DNA from 2 places in the Arthrobacter sp. CAN_A214 genome. Region 2 is predicted to be linked to the other one. Evidence: riboswitches for the same ligand, from Rfam matches in the RefSeq annotation. Region 2 holds a riboswitch; the other holds the start of a gene.
What was found. Region 2 has a riboswitch for thiamine pyrophosphate ahead of thiO (glycine oxidase ThiO). Riboswitches for the same ligand answer to the same signal wherever they lie in the genome.
Positions count from the first base shown of each region.

Region 1 (5,667 bases), on a different contig from region 2:
CGGCATGGTGTTCCAGCAGTTCAACCTGTTCCCGCACAAGACCGTCGTGGACAACGTCTCACTGGCCCTGCGGAAGCTCCGCGGCATGTCCGCGGACGAGGCGCGCGAGAAGGCACTGGCCCAACTCGACCAGGTGGGGCTGAAGCACAAGGCGGAGGTTCGCCCTGCCAACCTGTCCGGCGGCCAGCAGCAGCGTGTCGCCATCGCCAGGGCCCTTGCCATGGACCCCGAGGTCATGTTCTTCGATGAGGCGACCTCGGCGCTGGACCCGGAACTCGTCAAGGGCGTCCTCGCGCTCATGGCCGACCTCGCGACGGCCGGAATGACCATGGTGGTGGTGACCCATGAGATGGGCTTTTCCCGGAACGTCTCCGACACCGTCACGTTCATGGACGGCGGCGTGGTGGTCGAAAGCGGACCGCCCGCGGCCCTCTTCGACAACGCTCAGACCCCGCGGCTGAAGTCGTTCCTCTCGGACGTGCTCTAGGGACTTCCTTCAGCCGCCGGGCGCATGTCGCGGCGGCCCTTCCGGCATCAGGACAGGAGGAAGCTCCAGGTCCCGGCCAGCAGGGCCGCCGTCAGTGCAGCCGCGGCGATTACCACACCTCCCGCCGCGACGACCGCGTCGAGCGGGCTGAATCTACTCTCGCGGGCCCAGGTACGCCGGCCCGCCCCGAAGCCCCGCGCCTCCATGGCGACCGCGAGTCGGGTGGCACGCCGGATTGCCTGCACAAGGAGGCCGAAAGCCTGGCCGAGGAAGTTGCGCGTGCGTACCAGCGCGTTTCCTTCGGCTCCTGCACCGCGGGCATGACGCGCGAGCCCGAGGGTCTGCCACTCCTCCACCAGAAGGCCCACCAGGCGCAGTGCCGCGAGCGCGCCGAGCACGAAGCGGTGCGGCGCGCGCAGCTTCTGCGCGAGGGCATCGGCCAGATCGGTCGGGTCGGTGGAGACGGCGAGGAAAATACCGGGCAGGGCCAGCGCGAGGCCCCGGATCCCGATGGCGAATCCTGCGGACACGGACCCCTCGGTAAAAAGAACCGGACCGATCTCCAGCAGTACGTCGCCTGTCTTTTCGGCGAGCAGTGCCGTGCCGTAGGCGGCCACCAGCGCTGCGATGAGCAGGGGCCAGGCCCGGAGCAGCAGACCGCGGACACTGATGCCGAGCAGCGGCATCAGCAGGATCTCACATCCGAGGGCCACCGCAGCGCTGACCCAGTCGATGCTGAGCATCACCACCGCGGTGATCATCCCGGCGGCGAAGAGCTTGGAAAGCGGATTCGCGCGGATCAGCGTGCTGCCCGTCAGCGACGGCGTGAGAATGTCACTGCTCATCGCGAATCCCGCCGGGCGTCAGCAACAGACCCGACGTCGAGGACGCGGTTGCCGAGCGCTTCAGTGAAGTCGGTGTCGTGGGTGACCGAGACGACGCAGCCGCCCTCGCTGACCAGTTCCCGCAGCAGACCGACGAGCTCCGCCCAGGTTCCTGCATCCTGTCCGAACGTCGGCTCATCGAGCACCAGGATGTCGGGGCTGGTGGCGAGCATGGTGGCCACTGACAGCCGCCGTTTCTCCCCACCGGACAGGGTGAAGGGATTCGCCGCGCGGAGATGATCGAGACGGAGTCTTCCGGCGAGCTCTGCGATACGGGGGCGGAAGGAAGCCTCCGGTTCGCGGGCCACGCGGCGCGGCCCGAACTCCAGCTCATCCGCCACGGTGGAGGTGAGGAACTGGTGCTCGGGTTCCTGGAAAACGGTGCCGATGCGCTGCACCAGCTCCGCCGACCGCCACTTCGAAGGATCGGGTCCCGCTCCGCGGGCGAGCGACGTACCTGCCGTGACTTCTCCCCGGCGGGGTTTCAGGAGCCCCGCCAGGGTGAGGGCAAGCGTCGATTTTCCTGCTCCATTGGGGCCTACGATGCTGAGGGCCGATGCGGCACGCAACTCGACGTCCACGCCCGCAAGAACCTCCGGTCCCCGCTTCGTCCGTGCCACCGCGAGGTTGGCCGAGGACAGCAGTACCTCCCCGCCGGCGCCGGGCCGCGGGCCTTCCACCGCCGGTCTCCGACCCGGCACCCAGACTCCAGCCTCGGCAAGGCTGCAGCGGGCGGCTTCCTTGCCGAGAATCTCCTCCGGGGTGCCGTCCGCGAGGATTCCGCCGTCGGCGGCAAGCACCACCACGCGGTCGACAACGCCCGCCCACACCTCAACGCGGTGTTCGACCACAACGAGCGTCGCCGGAACCCGGTCAAGCACCCGGACAACGGCGTTGCGCACGTCGATCACGCCCTGCGGATCGAGGTTGGCCGTCGGTTCGTCGAGCAGCAGGAGGCCCGGCTGCATGGCCAGGACCGATGCAAGCGCGAGACGCTGCTTCTGCCCGCCGGACAGCGCCGAGGTGGAGCGGTCGAGCGGAACATTCAGCCCGACGTCGTCGAGCGCGCGGTGCACGCGTTCCCAGATGTCCGCGCGCGGAACCGAAAGGTTCTCGGCTCCGAAGGCCACTTCATCGCCCACCCTCGCAAGGACGACCTGCGAATCGGGATCCTGCAGCACCAATCCGGCTCGGCCGCGCTGGGAGGCGGGACTGCCGCCGTCGAGGAGGAGGGTGCCCTCCTGTTCACCCTCGTCGTCGTTCCCCAGCACACCGGCCAGAGCGGAAAGGAGCGTGGACTTGCCGGCACCGGATGCGCCGAGGAGCAGGATCCGCTCGCCGGGCTCGACTTCGAGGTCGATTCCCCTCACCGCGAAGCGGCTGCGGCCCGCATGCCGCCACCCCCAGTTCCGGGCGGTGACGGCAACGGGCGCCGTGGTGTGCTGGGTCACACGTCGGCCGTGCGACCCGCGGCGAAGGAGGAGAGCACTCCCGTTTTGGCGAGCCCCCGCATCGCGAGCCAGGACAGCAGGCCCGCGATGACGACGCCGGAAATGGAAGCGAAAAGCAGGTAGAGGAGCTGCCAGTCGATGGCCCAAAGCGAGTTGTACAGGATGTTCTCGCTGATCGCCAGGGCAATACCGGCGCCGAGCCCTGCGAGGAGCGCGACGCCCAGGTTCCAGCGTCGATAGAGGAAGAGCAGGAACACGAGTTCGGCGCCGAGGCCCTGGATAGCGCCGGAGATGACCACGAGGAGACCCCACTGCGTGCCGAGGGCCATCGACACTACTGCTGCAAGGACTTCGCAGTAGAGAGCGGCACCGGGCTTGCGGATGATGAGCCCGCCAAGGACGCCTGCAATGAGCCAGCCGCCCACGTACAGGCCTCCGAGCGGCGGGAACGCGGCGGTGATGCCGCTGATGAGCGAGTAGCCCGCGGACCAGGCGAAGAAGACGACGCCGACTGCCACCGCGATGACCGAGGCCACCACGATGTCGACGACGCGCCATTCGAGGCTGCGGGTTTGAGTGCCTTTGGGGGCCGTTGTTGCCATGATGCAGAATCCTCCTGAGGTACAGGAGGGGAGGGTATTCCAGGGAAGGGTCTTCCTAGAAACACTCTGAGAACTCGACTCCCTTCGCCGGTACTAACCGGATCAGGTTCGAGGGTCTGCGGCTGTCCGCACTCTCAGCGCCCGGCTCCGGCAGCACTGGCTGCGACGGAACGGCGCTCCCCTGTCGTATGTGTTTGGTGAAGCGTTACGATCCTACACCGCAGGGGCTTCCAGTACCGCGGATGTCGCTCTGTTCATCCCGGTGGAGGGGGACGGCGGTCGCCGATACCCTTGACTGCGCCCGCGGCACCCAGCACGAAGCAGGTCATCCAGATGGCGCCGCTCGGTCCCAGCGGAGCTGCCGCGAGTCCCGCTGCCGCCGGCAGGACGATTTGGCCGATCCGATTGCCCAGCAGTCGGATGGCGAGGGCCGCCCCCCGTGATTCTTCCCTCACGGCCCGGGATATCAATGCCATGGTCAGGGGCTGGCCGAGGCCGAGGAAGAAGCCGACCAGAATCTGGGACGCGGCAGCAATCCAGATGTTCTCGAGCACGTACGGCAGCACGACCAGGCCGAGTGCCGCACCGAAAAGGCTCGCCAACACCAGCTGGTTCCGGCTCCATCGACGCAGGAGGACGGTCAACAGCATGCGGGACAGAATGGTGGCCGCGGCGCGGAGGGCGAGCAGCAGACCCACGACCAGCGGAGGGACACCTTGCTGCTCGGCGATCAGCGGCAGGAACGCGATGAGAATGTCCATGGTGGTCAGGAGAGCCAGGCTTGCCAGCATGTTGGACTTCACCCCGGGGCGTCCGAGGATCATGCCGACCGAGTCCTTCACGTCCAGGGTTGCAGCTCCCTTGACCGCGGTGCCGGCCATTCCACGGCTTCCAATCCTCACCAGGATCAGTGGGACGGCGATCAGGGCCAGCAGTCCGGCAAGCAACAGGGCTTGGTCGATGTCCGCGAGACGGCCCGCGACGGTGGTAGCGCCTCGGTTGCTGAGAAGCCCGCCGGCGAGGAGCGGGCCCACCATCTGGCCCAGGGCGAATCCAGCGGTGAACCAACCGAAGCCGGCATCCATCGAGTCGGGATCGGATCGCTTGGCGATCATGGACTGCGCCGCGATGGCGAAGGCGAGATGGCCCAATCCCAGCCCGGCGCTACCGACAGCCACGAGCAGCAGTGAAGCCGAACCGGATAGCAGCAGGCAACTGACGGTGAGGGTCAGCAATCCAGTGGCGATCAGCGGCCGCAACCAGGCGGTCCTGTCCGACAACCGGCCGAGCGAGATGGCGACAACTGCAGGCAGGATCGCGAAGGCGGCCGAGATGAATCCGATGGCGACGGCGTCGCCTCCCAGTGCCAGGGCCTTGTAGGAGATCAGCAACCGGGCCAGGTTCAAGGAGCCCTGGCTGAGGATGGCTGCCGCTACGAGCATCCAAAGCCATCGTCCCGGCCGCGCGGCTCGTGCCATAGTGATGCTCCTCCAGTGGCGCCGGCGCTTACACCCGCTTCCTTTTGTTCACTTCCGGTGTTGCAATGTGGCTTTGACCGCTCGCTCCGTGCGGGGCGAGCAGTCAAAGGGTCAGGAGTTCACATCATTCTTCTCATCAGCGCGCCGCTGCTCACGGCGGCGCCTTCCGACGTCCCGAACCCGGACATTGACGATCTGCTTGATCCAGGGACTCAGGAGCGGAACGGCGACGAGGAGGACCATGACTGCCAGCAGCCACATCGACGTTGCACGTTCGAAGAAAATCCCGAAGCTGCCGCCCGAGATGATCATTGTCTGGCGCAGCGTCTCCTCTGCAAGAGGTCCGAGGACCAGCGCGATAACGAGGGCGGCCGGAGAGAAGCCGTAACGGCGCATGAAGAACCCGAGCACGCCGCAGGCGAGCATGATCCACACTTCGAGGATGCTGCCGTGGATGGTGTAGGTGCCGAGTGCGCAGATGAGGATGATTGCGGGAGCGAGCACACGGAACGGCACCCTCGCGACGTTGGCGAACGTCGGAATCATGAAGATGTTGATCAGCAGGAGCATCACGTTGCCGAGATACATGCTGGCAATCAGTCCCCAGGCGAATTCGGGGTTTTGTTCCATCAGCAACGGGCCCGGCTGCAGGCCCCACATCAGGAATGCGGCCAGGAGGACCGCCGTCGACGATGATCCCGGTATGCCGAGGGTCAGCAGCGGCACCATTGCACCGGCGGAAGCACCGTTGTTGGCTGCCTCCGG
Region 1 is NZ_JADOUU010000018.1:15,270-20,936, forward strand. It holds gene IWX65_RS13500 (amino acid ABC transporter ATP-binding protein) at 1-487, shown strand, start outside; gene IWX65_RS13505 (energy-coupling factor transporter transmembrane component T family protein) at 535-1,332, opposite strand; gene IWX65_RS13510 (ABC transporter ATP-binding protein) at 1,329-2,822, opposite strand; gene IWX65_RS13515 (ECF transporter S component) at 2,819-3,424, opposite strand; TPP riboswitch at 3,487-3,617, opposite strand; gene IWX65_RS13520 (MFS transporter) at 3,679-4,902, opposite strand; gene IWX65_RS13525 (tripartite tricarboxylate transporter permease) at 5,014-5,667, opposite strand, start outside.
Region 1: linked by a shared signal. The riboswitch ahead of IWX65_RS13515 (ECF transporter S component) and the one ahead of thiO (glycine oxidase ThiO) in region 2 are both predicted to bind thiamine pyrophosphate.

Region 2 (5,667 bases):
GCACCGCCCCGGCCAGGAACACACCCAGATTCTGCAGAACGATCGGCACTGCGACTCCTGCAACAGGAATCGCGACAAATCCCAGGGAAGCGATGAGGGCAGCGAATAGGGCGATCAGGGCAAGATCGCGCGGTAATAGCGCCGGGCCCCGGTTGGCCTGGGGCTCGGTCTGCTGGCCGGAAGCAAGGTTGCGTGGCACAGGAATCCTTTGTTCAGAAATGGCCTATTGGAAATCCCGGTCACAGGTAACCGCTCCAACGGCCGCGGATTGTCATATCAAATATAGGAAAGCCGTTATCCCTCACCTAGCTGAAGACGCTTGGTGTCATGCGGCGACGGGCACAGGTATACCGGAAAGGTACCGGAGGCCTGAGTTGATACTGAAGTCTGCAACTTCCCCGGCGCTATGCGCCGATAACTGCGCATGAGTTGTTAGAAGTCGGGGCGGCCTTCGGCGGGGGAGGAGGCTTGTGCATGGGTGCGTTTGGGTATCCGGCCGGCTTGTGAGGCAAGCCTGCCGGCGGTCACGGCGTGTTTGAAGGCTGTCGCCATTTTTATCGGTTCTTGTGCTCTGGTGACTGCTGTGGCGAGTAGGACCGCGTCGCAGCCCAATTCCATCGCCAGGGCGGCGTCGGAGGCGGTGCCGATTCCGGCGTCGAGTACTACCGGAACTGTTGCCCGTGAGGCGATGAGTTCGATGTTGTGGGGGTTCAGGATGCCTAGTCCTGTGCCGATGGGTGATCCCAGTGGCATGACGGCTGCTGCTCCGAGTTGTTCCAGTCGTCGGGCCAGGACGGGATCGTCGTTGGTGTATGCAAAGACCTTGAAGCCTTTGTTGACCAGTGTTTCGGTGGCCTCGATGAGTTCCAGTGCATCGGGTAGCAGGGTCTGTTCATCGGCGATGACTTCCAGTTTTATCCAGTCCGTTTCCAGTGCCTCTCGCGCCATTTCGGCGGTCATGACCGCCTCTCGGGCAGTAAAACATCCTGCCGTGTTCGGCAAGATTCGGATTCCCTGCTCGTTGAGTAGTTCGAACAGGGAACCACCCGTCTCGGGGGTGTATCGCCGCAGTGCCACGGTTGTCAGTTCCGTTCCCGATGCTGCCAGTGCCGCGCCGAGATTTTCCAGGCTCGGGGCTCCGCTAGTTCCCATGATCAGCCGGGAGGTAAACGCTACCCCGTCAATGGTTAACGTGTCGTTGTCAGTCATGTTTTTATCCTCCTTGGACGGCGGTAAGAATTTCGACGTCGTCACCGTCGTGGATGGTTATCTCGGCCCACTGGTTGCGGGGTACGACCTCGGCGTTGACGGCGACGGCTACCCCCAGCTGTTTCTTGTCGACTGGTTGCCCGGTATCGGTCAGCTCACGGCCGGTCAGCTCAGCAATCAAGTGTTTGAGGGTGGAAACCGATACCGTGTTCCGGGCCTGTCCGTTCAGTGTGTAGCTCATGTTGCGGTCCTTACTTCGTCAGGAGAAGTGTTGTGGCGGAAAGCATCGTGACGGGACGTTCCAGGAAGGTGCCCGGGGTCACTGAACCGGTCGGGCCGAAATCGCTCGATGTCGACCTCCGGTATGTTTTGGCTGATCAGGTCTGCGCAGAGGCGTGCGGTGATCGGTGCCAACAGCACCCCGTGCCGGAAGAAGCCGGAGGCAATAACCAGTCCGCGTACCCCGGAGCCGTCCGGGTTTCTACACCGGCCGAGCAGGGGAGCGTTGTCAGGGGTTCCAGGTCGGGGGCGGCAGAGGGCTTCGAGCAGTTCCAACTCCGCGACGGCAGGGATCAGCGTCTGGGCATCCCGTAGCAACTCGTAAACCCCGCCTGCGGAAAGTCCGGCGGATCCGTTCTCTCGCTGGGTGGCACCTATCACCACCGTTCCTTCCTGACGGGGCACCACATATATCGGGGATCCGTGGACCAGTCCGCGGACCGTGGAGGTTGTCAGCGGTCTGAGGTGTTCGGGTACGCGCAATCGCAGAATATCCCCGTACACCGGACGTAACGCCAGCCGCAGCCCTGCCGGTAGACCTGCAATGTTTGCCGTACCGAGCCCGTTGGCCAGAATGACCTCATCAGCGTCAATCCGCTCCCCGTCCTCCAGCAGGACACCGGTCACAGCAGTACGGTCAGCGGCATCATCATGGATAAGTGCGGTGGCCGGAACCGGCACCGTGCGCGCTGTTGGCTGTTGCGCCAGTGCTGCTTGGAGGGCAGCGGCCATAGCCCGCGGATCCACCTGATGATCCTCGGGAACCAGGAACGCGCTTGTCAGTTGCGGGCCGAGCAGCGGCTCCAGACGCCGAGCCTGACGGGTGGTGAGTTCCTCAACCTTGAGCCCAAGACCTGACTGGACTGAGCGCAGGTCGGTCAGGGCTTGCCGGTCGGCTGGATCGATGCCGGCTATTAGTGTCTGCGTCCGCTGGTAGCCGGTTCCAACCCCGGAGGCGGCTTCCAGCTCCATGGTGAACTGCTGGTAAGCCCGGGCCGAGGGCAGCGTCAGGTCCAGTAGGGATTCTTCCTGATAATGAAGTTCACTGACCGGGGCCAGCATTCCGGCCGCAGCACGGGTAGCTCCGGAAGCGGGCGCGGAATCAATCAGCGTGACACGGTGGCCGCGACGGCTGACCTCCCAGGCAATGGCCAGTCCTATGATTCCGCCACCGACAATGGCGGTATGCGCGGCGCGGTCCGGGTTGTGCAACGTCATAAGAGTCCTTCCTACGCCGGGATCAACCGGTTCAGGTTCATACGGTCGGCGTCAAACGCCCTCTCAGCCCTGTCGACCGTCAGCATGGTGGCACTGCCGGAATGAGGCTCCCGTGGAGCTATTAGTCTAGGCCGTATGGCTTCTGTTGCGGATGTTCACCCTTCCAACTGAACCCGTCCGATGGTGAAACGTCCTTAACGGTCAGTACGGGCCCCCTGCACCGGCAGAAACTCGCATCAGCGCAGCTGTACCTGTGCACGGATTCACGGAAGGAAAAGGGCGATTTCGCCAATTTCATCGACGCCGCATACACCGGAGGCGTGGACATCATCCAACTCCGCGACAAGAACATCGAAGCAGCCGAGGAACTCGCCTGTCTTGAGGTTCTCCGCGCGGCGGCGAAACGACACGGCAAACTATTCTCCGCCAATGACAGGGCCGACATCGCCCGGCTCAGCGGCGCACCGGTCTTCCATGTAGGACAAAAAGATCTACCAGTACCTGCCGCCCGGCAACTGCTGGGCACTGAACCGATCATCGGTTTATCCACCCATTCCCCAGCCCAAGTCATCGCTGCCATGTCCACCAACGCACTGGATTACTTCTGCACCGGCCCTATCTGGGCCACACCCACGAAACCCGGACGTGCTCCTGCCGGGCTGGAACTAGTACGTTATGCCACGGCACTTTTGACCGAAACCGGTTCCCCACGTGCCTGGTTTGCCATCGGCGGCATCGATCACACCACCATCGAACAGGTCGTCGAAGCCGGGGCCCGCAGAGTCGTCGTTGTACGAGCCATCACGGAAGCCGACGACCCGTCCTCTGCCGCCAAGTCCCTCAAATCAGCGCTCCCGCCGCTCAGCTAACCTCGGTATGCCAATGTTCGGGCCCACCAGCCCTCACCCTGCTAAATCGGCATACACCATTAGTAGGACAGTTTCGAGCTGTGGTGTGGGTTGGGCCTTGGTTAACCGGGCGGTCATCCCTTCAGTGCAAGATGGGGAACCAGGCCGGAAAACTGATAAGTCCTAAGGCGCAGGGAGGAGCAGGCCATGTTACGCACATTGAAAAACCGGGGCGACGAGCCAGCTGGCGACATTAACGATGTACCACTGAGCTCCCACAACCCGCACTGGCACGAATTAGAAAAAGGTGATCCTGTCATCGTGGAGGTTGCCAAAGGTAACTAGGTACCCGGACATATTGACGCTATAACCGATGATCACAGCGTGCTCTGGGTACAGATCAAGGGAGAGGGACGCCGCCTATTCCACCAACAGGACAGCATCAATTTCATCCGCCAACCCCTGCTCCAGGTCAAACGGGTGAAGCAGAAACCAATTACGAACAGCGGAGCCCCAGTACTCGGAAAGAACCGGTAACAGCGCATATGACGCTCCTGTGAATCGTGAGTTCAGGCAGCAGTGGGGAAGAAGCGTTCGTTGGGGCGTTCCAATGGCTCGGGATGTACCTTCAGCAAACTGGAGTCCCTGTACCTTGCAGCATGCAATGCTGTGGCTCACCCACAGATGGACGGCCTTGAGCTGAACCGCAAGGGCTCCACCCGTCCACAGGTGGATGACCCACCACAGCGAGTAGAACTGGTGGCGTGGCTGAGTGTGGTGATGGATATTACAGGTCTTGTATTGCAATCTGATGCCGCTGTACCCGCGGCTCCGCGGGCTATGACGAAGGAGTGTCGGGTGATAGCTTCCAAAGCTCAGCGAAGTCCGAGCGACGCCCCATCGCTGACACGCGCCCGCTGGCGCCGTTTTTCAAGCCACAGAGGATGCCATCACCCGAGGACACGCATATTGTCTGTATGAGGGCCTCTACTGGAGCTGTGAGCGTTCCTTGGCATTCTTTTCGGAGGACATACTTAGAGGTATGATTCCGGGCGAAAACAGTTTTCCCGAACAGGGGAGTGAGGAAGCTGCGGCTCAGGCCGAGGTCGCCATCGCTGCCTTCAAGTTCCTGAGCGCTGTTTATCGCGGTGACCTGAGACAGGCTTGGGGGGACATGCACCCGATCCTTTGCTTGTGCTGGGCGCAGGCGTGGGTCGAAGCGAACCGGGAGAAATTAATCGCTAGCGGTCATGATCCTGAGAGAACCGCGCATGCTCTGGCTTCGAGCACTGGTGGTAACCATGAGCTATGGGATCCTTTTGCTGGAGTGATGCTGCGTGAAACGCGCGAAGCGTTTCCGCTTGACCCTGACGTGGCTGGCATCGGAGCGAACCTGCGGGCAGTAGCCCCGGATACCGAACTTCTCTATGTTCACCCACTTCCGTCAACGAGCGGGGTATGGGAGCCCGATGAATTTCTCGAGGCCTATCCTCTCGTGATGAACCTCAACGAGGGCCGATGGACTGTCCTGAACTGGGGGTACGATGCGATTCCCATTCCGGGATTTCCTCCGATCCTTGATGGAGCTTCACTCGGCAATGACTAAGCAGTCAACGGACTGATCGGCCGCCCTATGAACGCCCGTGTCCCTGCAGATTTCTACTGCCCCGTCACACGCTCATAGATGGTCGATGCCGATCAACAGCCGACAGGGGGATGAGCCGAGAAAACGCCGATAACGGCCCATTTCGTCAGCTCCGAGCCGGTTGGAAGATGTTTGGTGCTGGCAGTAGATTCTGAGCTTCGGGAGGGGACTGGTGCAGGGCAGATTCGTCCGGGGGAGGGGCGCGCCGGGAGAATGGTTCCATGGTCCGTACCGATGTCGTTCTACCCGATGGTTACGCCTCGACGCTTGATGCTTTGAAGCGTCGAGTTCGTGATGCCCAGTTCCGGGTGCAGCGGACTGTTAATACTCAGCTGATCGAGCTGTACTGGAATATCGGGAATGAAATCCTCGCCCAGCAGGTACGTCAAGGGTGGGGAACCGGCGTCGTCAAGCAGTTGGCTGCGGATCTTCGTGCGGAGTTTCCGCAGATGAAGGACCTTTTTCCCA
Region 2 is NZ_JADOUU010000029.1:15,423-21,089, reverse strand. It holds partial or broken gene IWX65_RS15305 (biotin transporter BioY) at 1-199, opposite strand, end outside; gene IWX65_RS15300 (thiazole synthase) at 433-1,209, opposite strand; gene thiS (sulfur carrier protein ThiS) at 1,214-1,450, opposite strand; gene thiO (glycine oxidase ThiO) at 1,447-2,706, opposite strand; TPP riboswitch at 2,698-2,830, opposite strand; gene thiE (thiamine phosphate synthase) at 2,922-3,575, shown strand; gene IWX65_RS15280 (hypothetical protein) at 4,597-5,160, shown strand; gene IWX65_RS17905 (DUF1016 N-terminal domain-containing protein) at 5,421-5,667, shown strand, end outside.